Regions from separate parts of the Comamonas flocculans genome, predicted to be linked through region 2. Evidence: predicted binding sites of a transcription regulator. Region 2 holds the regulator's gene; the other holds the start of a gene.
What was found. The regulator HrcA, encoded in region 2, represses chaperone genes, less so after heat shock. The targets are predictions, from matches to a motif close to TTAGCACTCNNNNNNNNNGAGTGCTAA.
Positions count from the first base shown of each region.

Region 1: groES (co-chaperone GroES) is a predicted target of HrcA. The motif match lies at 1,439-1,465, and genes of this name have one in related genera.

Region 1 covers NZ_CP042344.1:2,475,591-2,483,215, reverse strand. Annotated here, with positions in the region: gene metK (methionine adenosyltransferase) at 1-169, shown strand, start outside; gene FOZ74_RS11860 (bifunctional nicotinamide-nucleotide adenylyltransferase/Nudix hydroxylase) at 323-1,363, shown strand; gene groES (co-chaperone GroES) at 1,550-1,840, shown strand; gene groL (chaperonin GroEL) at 1,921-3,561, shown strand; gene FOZ74_RS11845 (branched-chain amino acid ABC transporter substrate-binding protein) at 3,738-4,889, shown strand; gene panB (3-methyl-2-oxobutanoate hydroxymethyltransferase) at 5,004-5,885, shown strand; gene panC (pantoate--beta-alanine ligase) at 5,900-6,745, shown strand; tRNA gene FOZ74_RS11830 (tRNA-Leu) at 6,747-6,833, opposite strand; gene FOZ74_RS11825 (glutathione S-transferase family protein) at 6,920-7,625, shown strand, end outside.
Region 2 covers NZ_CP042344.1:2,773,491-2,781,115, forward strand. Annotated here, with positions in the region: gene mutM (bifunctional DNA-formamidopyrimidine glycosylase/DNA-(apurinic or apyrimidinic site) lyase) at 1-520, shown strand, start outside; gene mutY (A/G-specific adenine glycosylase) at 520-1,566, shown strand; gene rapZ (RNase adapter RapZ) at 1,629-2,492, opposite strand; gene recN (DNA repair protein RecN) at 2,496-4,157, opposite strand; gene FOZ74_RS13315 (NAD kinase) at 4,160-5,056, opposite strand; gene hrcA (heat-inducible transcriptional repressor HrcA) at 5,172-6,176, shown strand; tRNA gene FOZ74_RS13325 (tRNA-Ile) at 6,222-6,298, shown strand; gene FOZ74_RS13330 (hypothetical protein) at 6,444-7,193, opposite strand; gene FOZ74_RS13335 (helix-turn-helix domain-containing protein) at 7,303-7,625, opposite strand, start outside.

The sequences.
Region 1 (7,625 bases), 300 kb from region 2:
GGCGCAGCACTTCGACCTGCGGCCCAAGGGCATCCTGCAAATGCTCGACCTGCAACGCCCGATCTACGCCAAGACCGCCGCCTACGGCCACTTCGGCCGCGACGAACCCGAGTTCACCTGGGAGAGAACGGACAAGGCCGCGCTGCTGCGGGCAGCAGCGGGGTTGTAAACCTTGAAGGTGCGCAGCAACTTCAAGCGGCCTTGCGCCACAGGCCGCGCTGCTGCGGGCAGCAGCGCGGCCTGTAGAGCCTGAAGAAGCGCAGCGGCGCGCTTGCAAGAGCCGTCGCGGCACCAGCGGCCACGCGCCGAATCCACCCACGCCATGGACCACCATCGCTTTGACATCGCCGTACTGATAGGCCGCTTCCAGCCGGTGCACAAGGGACATCTTGCGCTGCTGCAGGAGGCGGCGCGGCAGGCGCGCCTGGTCGTCGTAGTGCTGGGGTCGGCCTTTCAGGCGCGCACGCCGCGCAATCCCTTCACCTGGCAGGAACGCGCAGAGCTGCTGCGTGCGAGCGTCGAGCCGTCACTGCGCGAGCGCCTCATCCCCTGCCCGGTACGCGACTACTACGACGAGCCGCGCTGGGCCGATGCGGTGCGCCGCGCCGTCGCGCAGCATGCGGGCCCCGAGGCGCGCGTCGCGCTCGTCGGCCACTTCAAGGACGCAAGCAGCGAATACCTGCGCGCCTTCCCAGGCTGGCAGCTGCTCAGTCTGCCGCGCATGGGCGCGATCGATTCCACGCAATTGCGCGATGCCTGGCTGGGTGCCGCACAGGCCGATCTGGCGAGCGCCCTTGCGCCCTTTGCCGACCAGGCGCCGCCCGCCACGCTCGCGCTGCTGCGCCGCATGGCTTCGCAAGCCCCCTACCAGCACCTGCAGGCGGAGTGGCGCATGCTGCGCGACTACCGCCAGGCCTGGGCGGCGGCGCCCTATCCGCCCGTCTTCGTCACCGTGGACGCGCTGCTGCGCTGCCGCGACCAGGTGCTGCTGGTACAGCGCGCCCAGGCGCCGGGCCAGGGTCTGTGGGCGCTGCCCGGCGGCTTTCTGGAGCCACACGACACCCTGTGGCAGTCCTGCCTGCGCGAGCTGCGCGAAGAGACCGGTTGCGCACTCACTGAAGGACGTCTGGCGCAGAGCCTGCGCTCGGTGCAGGTGTTCGACCACCCCGACCGCAGCCAGCGCGGGCGCACCATCACCCACGTGCACCATATCGATTTGGACGACGCCACGCCACCGGCGGTGCAGGGCGGCGACGATGCGGCGCAGGCGCGCTGGGTGGCGCTGCACGAACTGCCGGACATGGAAGCGCGGTTCTTCGAAGACCACTTCCAGATTCTGGACAAATTCCTGCATCTGCTCTGAGCGCCCCGGGGCGCGCAAAGAAGAAGACCGAAATCCTGCGTACGGGCCTTGAAATCGGGCCAAACGCCCTTATGATTAGCACTCGTTGGGTTTGAGTGCTAACAACACCTTTCCCAAGCGCGCGCGGCGGCCCTCAAGGGGCCGCTTTTGCGAACCCTCTTCAACCAGTGAATTTCAGGAGTTGTCATGAAACTTCGTCCTCTGCACGACCGCGTGGTCGTCAAGCGCCTCGAAAACGAAACCAAGACGGCCTCGGGCATCGTCATCCCCGACAACGCCGCCGAGAAGCCCGACCAGGGTGAAGTGCTGGCCGTGGGCCCGGGCCGTCTCGACGAGGACGGTGACCGCATCAAGATGGACGTCAAGGTGGGCGACCGCGTGCTCTTCGGCAAGTACAGCGGTCAGACCGTCAAGGTGGACGGCGATGAGCTGCTCGTGATGAAGGAAGACGACCTGTTTGCCGTCGTCGAAAAGTAATTACTCCTCCATTCATAGCTGCAAGCGCAGACCAGTAAAGCGTTTGAGGCTGATTTCATTCATATTTTCAGGAGCCAAACATGGCAGCAAAAGACGTAGTTTTCGGCGGTGACGCACGCGCCCGCATGATGGAAGGCGTGAACATCCTGGCCAACGCGGTCAAGGTCACCCTGGGCCCCAAGGGCCGCAACGTGGTGCTCGAGCGCAGCTTCGGCGCCCCCACGGTGACCAAGGACGGCGTGTCGGTCGCCAAGGAAATCGAGCTCAAGGACAAGCTGCAGAACATGGGCGCGCAGCTCGTGAAGGAAGTGGCCTCCAAGACCAACGACATCGCCGGTGACGGCACCACCACCGCCACCGTGCTGGCCCAGGCCATCGTGCGCGAAGGCACCAAGTACGTGGCCGCCGGCCTGAATCCCATGGATCTCAAGCGCGGCATCGACAAGGCCGTGATCGCGCTGGTCGAGCAGCTCAAGCAGGCCTCCAAGGCCACCACCACGAGCAAGGAAATCGCCCAGGTCGGCTCGATCTCGGCCAACGCCGACGAGTCGGTGGGCAAGATCATCGCCGACGCGATGGACAAGGTGGGAAAGGAAGGCGTGATCACCGTCGAGGACGGCAAGAGCCTGGACAACGAGCTGGAAGTCGTCGAAGGCATGCAGTTCGACCGCGGCTACCTCTCGCCCTACTTCATCAACAACCCCGAGAAGCAGGTCGCCATTCTCGAAAACCCCTTCGTGCTGCTCTACGACAAGAAGATCAGCAACATCCGCGACCTGCTGCCCACGCTGGAACAGGTGGCCAAGGCCAGCCGTCCGCTGCTCATCATCGCCGAGGACGTCGAGGGTGAGGCGCTGGCCACGCTGGTGGTCAACACCATCCGCGGCATCCTGAAGGTCGTCGCCGTCAAGGCCCCGGGCTTCGGCGACCGCCGCAAGGCCATGCTGGAAGACATCGCCATCCTGACCGGCGGCAAGGTGATCGCCGAGGAAGTGGGCCTGTCGCTGGAGAAGGCCACGCTGGCCGATCTGGGCCAGGCCAAGCGCGTGGAGATCGCCAAGGAAAACACCACCATCATCGACGGTGCAGGCAGCGCCGACGACATCGAGGCACGCGTCAAGCAGGTGCGCGTGCAGATCGAGGAAGCCACCAGCGACTACGACCGCGAGAAGCTGCAGGAGCGCGTGGCCAAGCTCGCTGGCGGCGTGGCGGTGATCAAGGTCGGCGCCGCGACCGAAGTCGAGATGAAGGAGAAGAAGGCCCGCGTGGAAGACGCGCTGCACGCCACGCGTGCCGCGGTGGAAGAAGGCATCGTGGCCGGCGGCGGCGTCGCCTTCCTGCGCGCCAAGCAAGCCATTGGGGACCTCAAGGGCGACAACGCCGAGCAGGACGCGGGCATCAAGCTGGTGCTCAAGGCCATCGAGGCGCCGCTGCGCGAGATCGTGGCCAACGCCGGCGGCGAGCCATCCGTGGTGGTCAACAAGGTGCTCGAAGGCAAGGGCAACTACGGCTTCAACGCCGCCAACGACACCTACGGCGACATGCTGGAGATGGGTATCCTGGACCCGACCAAGGTCACGCGCGCCGCGCTGCAGCACGCCGCCTCGGTGGCTTCGCTGCTCTTGACCACCGAAGCCATGGTCGTTGAAGCGCCCAAGGAAGAAGCCCCCGCCCCCGGCATGCCCGGCGGCATGGGCGACATGGGCGGCATGGGCATGTAAGCACAGGGCTGAAAGCGCCCGCTTTCGCCACCGAAGGGCCGCCTTGCGCGGCCCTTTTTTTGCGCGGGTAAACCATGTGGTGAAAAGCGCAAATGCAGGTGTTTTCGCCATTGCCAAGAAGGCCGCAGCTCCATAAGGTTGCGCTTTCGCATTTTTCTGCAGATCAGGAGCCTTCAATGGAGATTTCGCGCAAGTTGTTTGTCGCCGCCGTCGTGGCCGGCATCGGTTCTATCGGAGTGAGCTCCGGCGCGCTTGCCCAGGAGCAAGTCATCAAGATCGGCCACATCGGCCCGGTTTCCGGTCCCCAGGCCCACTTCGGCAAGGACGACGAAAACGGCGTGCGCATGGCCATCGAGGACCTCAATGCCAAGGGCATGGAAATCGGCGGCAAGAAGATCAAGTTCGAGATCGTCGCCGAGGACGATGGCGCCGACCCCAAGCAGGGCACGGCCGCCTCGCAGAAGCTGTGCGACCAGAAGGTTGCGGGCGCCGTCACCTTCGTGAACTCGGGCGTGGCCATCCCCTCGTCCAAGGTGTTCCATGATTGCGGCATTCCGATGATCACCGGCGCCGCCACCAACCCCGACCTGACCAAGCCGGGCTGGGACACCACCTACCGCGTGATCGCCAACGACAACGCGCTGGGCGCCGCGCTGGCCAACTACACCGCCAAGACCCTGGGCCTGAAGCAGGTGGCCGTGGTCGACGACCGCACCCCCTACGGCCAGGGCATTGCCAGCGTGTACAAGCGCGACCTGGAAAAGCTCGGCGTCAAGGTCGTGGCCAACGAGTTCACCAACGACAAGGCCACCGACTTCATGGCCATCCTGACCTCGATCAAGGCGAAGAAGCCCCAGGCCATCTTCTACGGCGGCATGTACGGCCAGGCCGGCCCCATGCTGCGCCAGATGGCCCAACTGGGCATGAACGACGTCAAGATGTTCGGCGGTGACGGCATGTGCGTGCCCGAGCTCGCCAAGGTCGCGGCCGGTGCCAAGACGCTGGAAAACGTAGTCTGCGCCGATGGCGGCTCCTCCATCGAGAAGATGCCCGGCGGCATCGAGTGGAAGAAGCGCTACGACGAGAAGTACCCCGGCCAGTTCCAGGTCTACAGCCCCTACTTCTATGACGGCGTGATGCTGCTGGCCGACGCGATGAAGCGCGCCAATTCCTGGGATCCCAAGGTCTACATCCCCTTCCTGCAGAAGAGCGACTACCAGGGCGTGACCTCGCACATCCGCTTCGAAGCCAACGGCGAAATGAAGGACCCCACCTACACCCTGAGCAAGTTCGTGGACGGCAAGAAGACCGCCATCGACGTCAAGTAAGCCCGGACGCTGTCCTACCCAGGCCCGCTTCGGCGGGCCTTTTTCGTCTCTGCGTCCACCAGGAGCGGCACGCTTGGCATAGACTTGCCCGCGTTTTGCAGCCAGGAACCCGCGATGAACGCTCCCGCGCCTACCCCAGGCACCCCTTACGGCACCCTGCCCACCGCCGCGCCGCTGCCCCAGCGCCGCCCCGTCAGCCTGCCGCGCATGGCCCAGATGCGCGAAGCCGGTGAAAAGATCACCATGCTCACGGCCTACGACGCCACCTTTGCCGCGGTGGCCGACGCCGCCGGCGTGGAATGCATCCTGGTGGGAGATTCGCTCGGCATGGTCTGCCAGGGCCTTGCGAGCACCGTGGGCGTGACGCTGGAGACCATGTGCTACCACATGGCCAGCGTCTCGCGCGGCGTGCGCCGCGTGCAGGGCACCGCGTGGCTGATCGGCGACCTGCCCTTCGGCAGCTATGGCGAGTCGCCCCAGCAGGCGCTGCACAGCGCCACCCGGCTGATGCAGGCCGGGGCGCACATGGTCAAGCTAGAAGGCGGCGGCTGGACCGCGCCCACCGTGCGCTACCTGGTGGAGCGCGGCATCCCCGTCTGCGCCCACCTGGGACTGACGCCGCAGACCGTGCACGCGCTGGGTGGCTACCGCGTGCAGGGCCGCGGCGACGAGGCAGCCGCCACGCTGCGCAGCCACGCGCTGGAACTGCAGGACGCAGGCGCCGAGATGATCGTGCTCGAAATGGTGCCGGCGCAGCTGGCCGCGAGCCTGACCGAAGAGCTGCCGCGCTGCCACACCATAGGGATCGGGGCCGGCAAGGGCACCGCCGGCCAGGTTCTGGTGCTGCACGACATGCTGGGCATGAACCTCGGAAAGATGCCGCGCTTCGTGCGCAACTTCATGCCGGACGCCGGCAGCATCAAGGGCGCGATCGAAGCCTACGTCCAGGCCGTCAAGGGGGGCAGCTTCCCCGACGACGCGGTGCACGCCTGGTAGCCGCCCAACGCCCCATGCAAGTCGTACACACGATTTCCGATCTGCGCGCCGCCCTGCACGGGCGCGGGCGCCCTGCCTTCGTGCCCACCATGGGCAACCTGCACGACGGCCATCTGGCCCTGGTGCGCCAGGCCAGGCCGCTGGGCGAGGTACTGGTTGCGAGCATCTTCGTCAACCGCCTGCAGTTTCTGCCGCATGAGGATTTTGATAGCTATCCACGCACGCTGCAGGCCGACTGCAGCCGTCTTGAGGCCGAATCCTGCGACATCGTCTTCGCGCCCGCCGAGCGCGATCTGTATCCCGAACCGCAGACCTTCACGGTCACGCCCGACCCGGCACTGGCCAACATCCTTGAAGGGCAGTTTCGTCCCGGCTTTTTCACGGGGGTGTGCACCGTGGTCATGAAGCTGCTGTGGTGCGTGTTCGCCGGTTCGGGCGGCACGGCCGTTTTCGGCCGCAAGGACTACCAGCAGCAAATGGTCATCCGCCGGATGGTGCGCCAGTTCGCGCTGCCGGTGGAAATCGTCAGCGCCGATATCTGCCGCGCCGCAGATGGCCTGGCACTGAGCTCGCGCAACGCCTATCTGAGCGATGAAGAGCGCGCCCGGGCGGTGCAGCTTTCGCGCACGCTCGCCTGGCTGTCGCAAGCCGCCCTGGAGCCGGGCAGCAAGCTCGGCGCCCTGGAGGCACAGGCGATGCAGCGCCTGGGCGACGGCGGTTGGCAGCCCGACTACCTCGTGGTGCGCCAGCGCAGCGACCTACAGCCGCCGACCGCCGAGACGCTGCGCGCCGGACAACTGGTGGCGCTGGGCGCGGCCCGGCTGGGCCAGACCCGCCTGATCGACAACCTGGAGTTCTGACTGGTGCGCGAGGCCGGACTCGAACCGGCACGCCATTGCTGGCGTCAGGACCTAAACCTGGTGCGTCTACCAATTTCGCCACCCGCGCTTCAGGAGCGGTGATTCTACTTGCGCCCATGCGAGCGCTATTCCTGCGGTCGGCAGCGCCAAAGGCGCTGGATTAGGATGCTGGCCATGATCACGCTCTACACCGCCGCCACGCCCAACGGCCACAAGGTTTCCATTGCGCTGGAAGAACTGGGCCTGCCCTACGCGCTCAAGGTGCTGGACCTGAGCCAGGGCGAACAAAAGCGCCCCGAGTTCCTTGCCATCAACCCCAATGGCCGCATTCCGGCCATCGTGGACCATGATGCCGGGGACTTCGCGGTGTTCGAATCGGGCGCCATCCTGATCTATCTGGCCGAGAAGACCGGCCGCCTCATGCCTGCAGACGCCAAGGGCCGCTCGCGCGTGCTGCAGTGGCTGATGTTCCAGATGGGCGGCGTAGGCCCGATGATGGGTCAGGCCAACGTCTTCTACCGCTATTTCCCGACCCGGATACCGGCCGCCATCGAGCGCTACCAGGCCGAAAGCCGCCGCCTCTTCGAGGTGCTCGACACCCACCTCGCTCACCATGAATGGCTGGCGGGCCACTATTCCATTGCCGACATCGCCAACTGGGCCTGGGTGCGCACCCATCGCTGGTCGGGTGTGCCCATCGAGGGCCTGCCGCACCTCAAGCGCTGGCGCGATGCAATCCGCGCACGACCGGCCGTGCAGCGCGGCATCGAGCGCCCGCCGGCAAAGATCGACCTGAGCCGCGACGGCGAAGCCGGTTCGCGCGAGTTTTCCGAGCAGGCCCGCAGCATGGTGATGATGGGCCGCACCTCCCAGGAGAGCC
Region 2 (7,625 bases):
CCTGCTGCGCCTGCACGACCCGCGCCGCTTTGGCGCCGTGGTCTGGGCAGCGAGCGAGGCTGCGCCCGCCGCGCGCAAGCTGCTGGGCGGCCTGGGCATGGAGCCGCTGTCCGACGACTTCGACCTGACGCGCTTTGCCCGAGCGCTCAAGGCCACGCGCCAGAACATCAAGCAGGTGCTGCTCGCTGGCAAGGTGGTGGTGGGCGTGGGCAACATCTATGCAAGCGAAGCCTTGTTTGCCGCGCGCATACGCCCCACGATCGCTGCCGCGCGCCTGGGACCGGAGCGGGTGCGGCGCCTGCATGCGGCCATCCGCGAGGTGCTGGCGCGCGCGGTGGACAGCGGCGGCAGTACGCTGCGCGACTTTTCCGGCGTGCAGGGCGACAGCGGCCACTTTCAGTTGCAGGCCAGCGTCTATGGCCGTGCGGGGCTGCCCTGCATGGCCTGCGGCACGCCGATACGCCTGCTGCGCCAGGGCCAGCGCAGCAGCTTCTACTGCCCGCGATGCCAGGCGCGCTGATGCAGCCCGCCGACCTGGCCGACCGCGTGGTGCGCTGGCAGCAGACGCACGGACGCCGGCACCTGCCTTGGCAGGGCACGCGCGATCCCTACCGGGTGTGGCTGTCGGAAATCATGTTGCAGCAGACCCAGGTGGTGACGGTGCTGGACTACTACCCGCGCTTTCTTGCGCAGTTCCCCGACGTGCGGGCGCTGGCGGCTGCAAGCCAGGAGCAGGTGCTGGCCCTGTGGAGCGGGCTGGGCTACTACAGCCGGGCACGCAACCTGCACCGCTGCGCCCAGGTGGTGGTGGCCGAGCACGGTGGGGTGTTTCCCGCAAACAGCGCGCAGCTCGCGCAGCTGCCCGGCATAGGCCGCTCCACCGCCGGCGCGATCGCCGCCTTCTGCCATGGCGAGCGCGCACCCATCCTGGACGCCAATGTGCGCCGGGTGCTCACGCGCGTGCTGGGTTTTGCCGCCGACCTGTCGCAGGCAGCCAATGAGCGCGCGCTGTGGGCGCTGGCGCAGGAGCTGCTGCCGCGCAGCGATCTGGCGCACACCATGGCGCTGTATACCCAGGGTTTGATGGACCTGGGCGCCACCGTCTGCCTGGCCCGCAATCCCGATTGCGCGCGCTGCCCGCTGGCCGAGCCGTGCATCGCGCGCCGCCAGGGGCGCCAGAGCGAATATCCGGTGCGCAGCCGCCGCACCCAGCGGCGCGGCGAAGACTGGTGGTTGCTGATCTGCCTGGATGCCGCCGGCCGCTGCTGGCTGGCGCGGCGTCCACAGCAGGGCATCTGGGCGGGGCTGCATTGCCCACCGGTGGCGCCCAGTCGTGCAGCGCTCGACGCGCTGCTGGCGCCGCGGGCGCAGCCCGAGGAATGGCCAGCGTTTACCCATGTGCTCACGCACCGCGAGCTGCGCCTGCATCCGGTGCTGGTGCGGGCGCCGCCGCAGGGACTGCCCGGGGACTGGTTTGCGCCGGCTGAATGGCGGGCCTTGGGCCTGCCCGCGCCGATACGCAAGCTGTTGGCGGGTCTGATTGCTTCGGAAGAATCGCTCTTTTGATAGCTGCTACCGCACGCCAGTCAAGCGTTTGCGGCCAATTTCTTCTGAATATCTGAAGTGCTTCAGCTGCCATCCAGTTCGCGGTGGCGCTTGAGCGTGGTCCAGTCGCCTGCAAAGTGTTCGGCCAGTCGCTCCACCAGATAGACCGAGCGGTGCTGCCCGCCGGTGCAGCCCAGGCCGACCGTCACATAGCTGCGGTGGTTGTGCGCCAGCGGCGCGAGCCAGTGCTGCAGGAAGCCGGTGATGTCCGCCTGCATGCTGGCGACCTCCGGCTGCTGGCGCAGGAAGTCGGCCACCGGGGCGTCGCGCCCCGTCAGCGGGCGCAGCTGGGGGTCGTAATAGGGGTTGGGCAGCATGCGCACGTCGAAGATGTAGTCCGCGTCCATGGGAATGCCGCGCTTGAAGGCGAAGGACTGGAACACCAGCGTGAGCCGCCCCGGCGGCAGCGCCATCAGCTTCTTGACGTAGGCCAGCAGCTGGGCGTTGCGCAGCGTGCTGGTGTCTATCACCAGCGACTGCTCGCGCAGCTCGGCCAGCAGCTCGCGCTCCAGGCCTATGCTTTGCACCAGCGCCTGGCGGCCGTCGCGCAGCTCTTCCTTGGACAGCGGGTGGCGCCGGCGCGTTTCGGAAAAGCGCCGCACCAGGGTTTCGGTGCTGGCGTCCAGGAACAGCGTTTGCACCTTCACGCCCTCGGTGCGCAGTTCCTCGAGCTGGCGCGGCACCAGGGGCAGGGCGGCGGCGCTGCGCACGTCGATGGCCAGCGCCACGCGGTTGGCATGCTCACGGTGCTCCAGGCGCGCGAAAGCCCCCAGCAGCTCGGGCGGCAGGTTGTCCACGCAGTAGTAGCCCGCGTCCTCCAGCGCATGCAGCGCCACCGTCTTGCCCGAGCCGGACATGCCGGTGATGAGCACGAGTTCAAGCGACACGCCCTAAGCCTCCCCCGCGCCGGCCAGCATTTCGCCGGCGTGCGCCAGCGTGGTCGCCGAGAGGTGCTCGCCGCCGAGCATGCGGGCGATCTCGCGCGTGCGCTGCTGGCCGCTCAGGGCCGCCACGCTGCTGCTGGTTTGCGTGCGCGTGCTGTGCTTGGCCACCAGCCAGTGCTGGTCGCCACAGGCGGCCACCTGCGGCAGGTGGGTGACGGCCAGCACCTGGCGGTCGCGCCCGAGGCGGCGCATGAGCCGCCCCACGGTCTCGGCGACGGCGCCACCCACGCCCGAGTCGATTTCGTCAAAGATCAGCGTCGGCACTTCTCCGAGCGCGCTGGTGGTGACCGCAATGGCCAGCGCGATGCGCGAAAGCTCGCCACCCGACGCTACCTTGCCCACGGCGCGTGGCGTCATGCCCGGATGGCTGGCAACCAGAAACTGCACCTGGTCGATGCCGTGCGTGGCCGGCTCGCTGGCGGCGCTGACCTCCACCACGAAGCGCCCGCCCGTCATGCCCAGGCCCTGCATGGCCTGGGTGATGGCTGCGGCCAGCGGCGTGGCCGCCTTGCGCCGTGCGCGCGACAGCAGCTGCGCGGCCTTGTCGTAGGCCTGGCGCTGCTGCTGCTCCGCGGCCTGCAGCCGCTGCAGGTCGCTCGCCTCGTCCAGGCTGTGCAGCGCAGCCCTCCAGCCGGCCAGCAGGGCGGGCAGCTCCTCGGGCGTGCGCCGGTAGCGGCGCGCCAGCTGCAGCCACAGCGACAGGCGCTCCTGCAGTTGCTCCAGGCGCGCCGGGTCGGGTTCGCTGTGGCGCAGGTAGCCGTGCAGGCTGTGCGCGGCGTCCTCGGCTTCTGCCAGACAGGAGGTGAGGGCGGTGCACGGCGGCTCGAACTGCGGCTCCACCGCCAGCTGTTCCTGCAGTGCCTGCAGCGCGCCGGCAAGCTGCCCGAGCGCGCCCCGGCCCTCGTCGGGCTGCAGCGCGTCCAGCGCCTGCCGGGCGCTTGCGAGCAGCGCCTGGGCGTTGGCCAGGCGCGTGTGTTCGGCGTCGAGCTCGCTCCATTCGCCTTCGAGCGGGGCGAGTTTTTCCAGCTCCGCAATCTGCCACTGCAGGCGCTCGCGCTCCTGCTGCAGGCTGTCCTGCGCGCTGAGCGCCTGGGCAAGCGCCGCGTGCGCCGCGCGCCAGGCGCTCCAGGTGCGCGCCACTTCCCGGGTGTCCGCGCCCGCGTAGGCATCGAGCAGGGCGCGCATGGCGTCGGCGCGCGTCAGGCTCTGCCAGGCGTGCTGGCCGTGGATGTCGATCAGCCATTCGCCGAGCGTGCGCATCTGCGTGGCCGTGGCAGGCACGGCATTGATCCAGGCGCGGCTGCGTCCCTGCGCATCGACACTGCGGCGCAGCAGCAGGCCGTCGTCGTGCGGGATGCCGGCTTCGTCCAGCCAGGGCAGGAGCGCGGCGGGCAGGGCGTCGAACTCGGCGCTGACCTCGGCGCGCTCGGCGCCTTCGCGCACCAGCGCGGTGTCGGCGCGCGCGCCCAGCAGTAGTTGCAGCGCGTCGATCAGGATGGACTTGCCCGCGCCGGTCTCGCCGGTCAGCACGGTGAAGCCTGCGTGCACGTCCAGATCGAGTTCGCGCACGATCACGAAGTCGCGCAGCGCGATGCGGCGCAGGGCCATGTTCAGGATCCCCCTTCGTTCCAGCGCAGTTTGCTGCGCAAGGTGGCGAAGTAGCTCCAGCCCACGGGGTGCAGGAAGCAGGCGCTGTAGGGTGAGCGGCGCACCAGCACGCGGTCGCCGGGTTTGAGTTGGGCGAGCGACTGCATGTCGAAGTTGGCGCTGGCCTCGCGCTTGCTCAGCAGCTCGATCGCCACCTCGGCCGCGTCCGGCAGCACGATGGGGCGGTGGGTGAGGGTGTGCGGCGCGATCGGTACCAGCACCCAGCCTGGAATCGAGGGATGCAGCATGGGCCCGCCGGCCGACAGCGCATAGGCGGTCGAGCCGGTGGGCGAGGCGATGATGACCCCGTCCGCCCGCTGGTTGGCGACGAAGTCGCCGTCCACCTCGATGCGCAGCTCCACCATGCCCGAGGTCGAGCCGCGATTGACCACCACGTCGTTGAGTGCCAGCGCCTCGAACACGCAGTCGCGCCCGCGCAGCACGCTGCCGTGCATCAGCGGGCGCACATCCTCTTCATAGGCCCCCTCGAGCATGGGCGCGAGCATGGCCTCGAAACCTTCGAGCGCGATGTCGGTGATGAAGCCCAGCCGCCCCTGATTGATGCCTATGAGCGGCGTGCCATGGCGCGCCAGACGCCGGCCCACGCTGAGCATGGTGCCGTCGCCGCCCACCACCAGCGCCAGGTCGCAGTGGCGCCCGATCGCGTCCAGGTCGTGTGTGGGAAAGTCCCGCAGCTTGACATTGACCGCGGTTTCATCGTCCAGCGCCACCTCGCAGCCGTGCTGCAGCGCGAAGGCGGCGATCTCGCGCACCGCCTTGCACAAGGTGTCGGGCACGCTGCGTGCGCGCGACTTCTGGTACTTGCCGATCACGGCGACGCGGTGGAAGATGGATTGCATGGCCTTGATTACAACACCCGCTGCGGGCCGGTATGGCTTGCTATGGTAAGCGCTGGTGCGGTGCTCGGGGGCGCGGAGCGGGGTGCGGGCCGCGACTGGCCCTAGAATGAAACGCATGCTGGACGAGCGTGGCAAATTGTTGCTCAAGGCGCTGGTGGAGCGCTACATCGCCGAGGGGCAACCGGTCGGCTCGCGCACGCTGTCGCGCGCCTCCGGGCTGGAGCTTTCGCCGGCCACGGTGCGCAACGTCATGTCCGATCTGGAAGAGCTCGGCCTCATCGCCAGCCCGCACACCTCGGCCGGGCGCATCCCCACCGCCAAGGGCTACCGCCTGTTCGTGGACACCATGCTCACGGTGCAGAAAGAGCGTCTGCCGCACCTGCAGATCAAGCCCGAGCAGCCGCAAAAAGTGATAGCGCATGCGGCGCACATGCTCTCCAGCCTGTCGCAGTTCGTCGGCGTGGTGATGGCGCCGCGCCGGGCCTCGGTATTCCGGCACATCGAGTTTCTGCGGCTGTCGGAGCGGCGCGTGCTCGTGATCATAGTCTCGCCCGACGGCGACGTGCAAAACCGCGTCATCTTCACCGAGACCGACCCCAGCCAGTCGCAGCTCGTCGAGGCGGCCAACTTTCTCAACACCAACTACGGCGGCCTGACCATGGAACAGGTGCGCGAGCGCCTGAAGAGCGAAGTGGACAGCCTGCGCGCCGAGATCGTCCAGCTCATGCAGGCAGCGGTCAGCGCCAGCAGCGAGGCGCTGGACGAATCGCAGGACGAGGTCATCATCTCCGGCGAGCGCAACCTGCTGGCGGTGAGCGACTTTTCCAGCGACATGGACAACCTGCGCCGCGCCTTCACGCTGTTCGAGCAAAAGACGCAGATCCTGCGCCTGCTCGACATCTCCAGCCGCGCCGAGGGCGTGCGCATCTTCATCGGCGGCGAAAGCCAGGTGGTGCCGTTCGAAGAGCTGTCCGTGGTCAGCGCCCCCTATGAGGTCGACGGCCAGATCGTGGGCACGCTGGGCGTGATCGGGCCGACGCGCATGCCTTACGACCGCATGATCCAGATCGTGGACATCACCTCGCGGCTCGTCTCCAACGCGCTGAGCCACCGCAGCTGAGCCACTACAATGCGCCCCGGCCCGCCCTGCGCGGGCCATGCTTTCGGGCCGTTAGCTCAGCTGGTCAGAGCAGAGGACTCATAATCCTTTGGTCGTTGGTTCAAGTCCAACACGGCCTACCAGGATAGCAAAGGAAACCCTGCTACATAAACACTAGCGGGGTTTTTCTTTTGGTGTTGCTTGTAGGCAATCTGTAGGCACTTTTGCCAAATACGCGCCGGTTAGATCCTTCACCCGGCGCGCGCGGGGTGCACCGTCACTTCGTTTTTACGAAGTGAGCGCACCAGGGCTCACCCATGCGCGCGCGGGGGGAACCACCCGCGTTTGAAACGCGACTGGCCCGAATTGTGCCGCCCACGCGCGCGGGGGGGAACCCTCACTTGAAACGGTTTCAAGTGAGAAGCCTGGTGCCGCCCATGCGCGCGCGGGAAGGAGGGGTCGCAGTTTGCGCACACCTTTATCCAGGCTTGTGCCAGTGATGCGCTGCAGGTCATCGCCTAGGGCTTCGGCGCGGGCCAGGTGCTGGTTGATGGCCTGCTTGGTCATGCCAGCAGCGGCGGCGGTTGAAGCGGCGAAGCCCTGTTCATGCTGTGGGCCGGCAGCGCGGCCATCGGTTACGCGGCAATCGTCTATCCCCACCCTGGGCGGTTCTTCACCTTGGGCAAGCTCAAAGGCACGGGCCCATGCCCGCATAGGCTCGCCGAAAAAGTCCACAGTAGCCGGTTCTTCCCAGCCGGTAGAGCTTGCCTCTCCAGTCAGTAGCAGGGCTTGAACGGCCTTCGCGCCAAGTATCGGAAGACTGCCAGCATCGGCGGCAATCTTGTTTGTGCGGCCGTCAGTTGGTTGCACGCGCACAAATTTTGCAGCGCGGTCAATCCGGGCGAAAACGGTTATTTCGTGGCGTTCAGCGCAGCCCAATATTTGGCGTGCAGTCCAAGGCTTGCCCGTCCGGTCTGCCACGGCCTGGGCGGCTTCGCCCAAAGTCAAAAAGTGCGGTAGCGGCGGAAAATCATTCATCGTTGCACCCCTTCCAGTGCTGACCTTCGTTCCGGTGCCCCAGCAGGCCGGCGAAGGTTTCCGGCTTTTCGGCCAGGTTTCGAAGCTGGCCTAGCTGGGGCGTAACTTGTCAGGCGTGGGCGGGTGCGCGCTTTCTTGCACGCCTAGCGGCTGGCACCTTGGGCACGGTCACGGTGATAGCGGGGGCCATGCCAGCGGCGGCGGCCATGTCCATTAGGGCGTCGAGCGAGAACAGCGCTACCTTGCCGCGCGCCAGGTCGGATATGCGCGGCTGGGTCACGCCAAACAGGGCGGCGGCCTGGGCCTGGGTCAGCCCCTGCACGCGAATGGCCTCGGCAATGTTCATCATCAGATGGGAACGGGCGCGCAGACTGGCGGCCTCTTGCGGGGTGTCCTCGATGGCGTCCCAGACGCTGGTGAATCGTTGGTTGT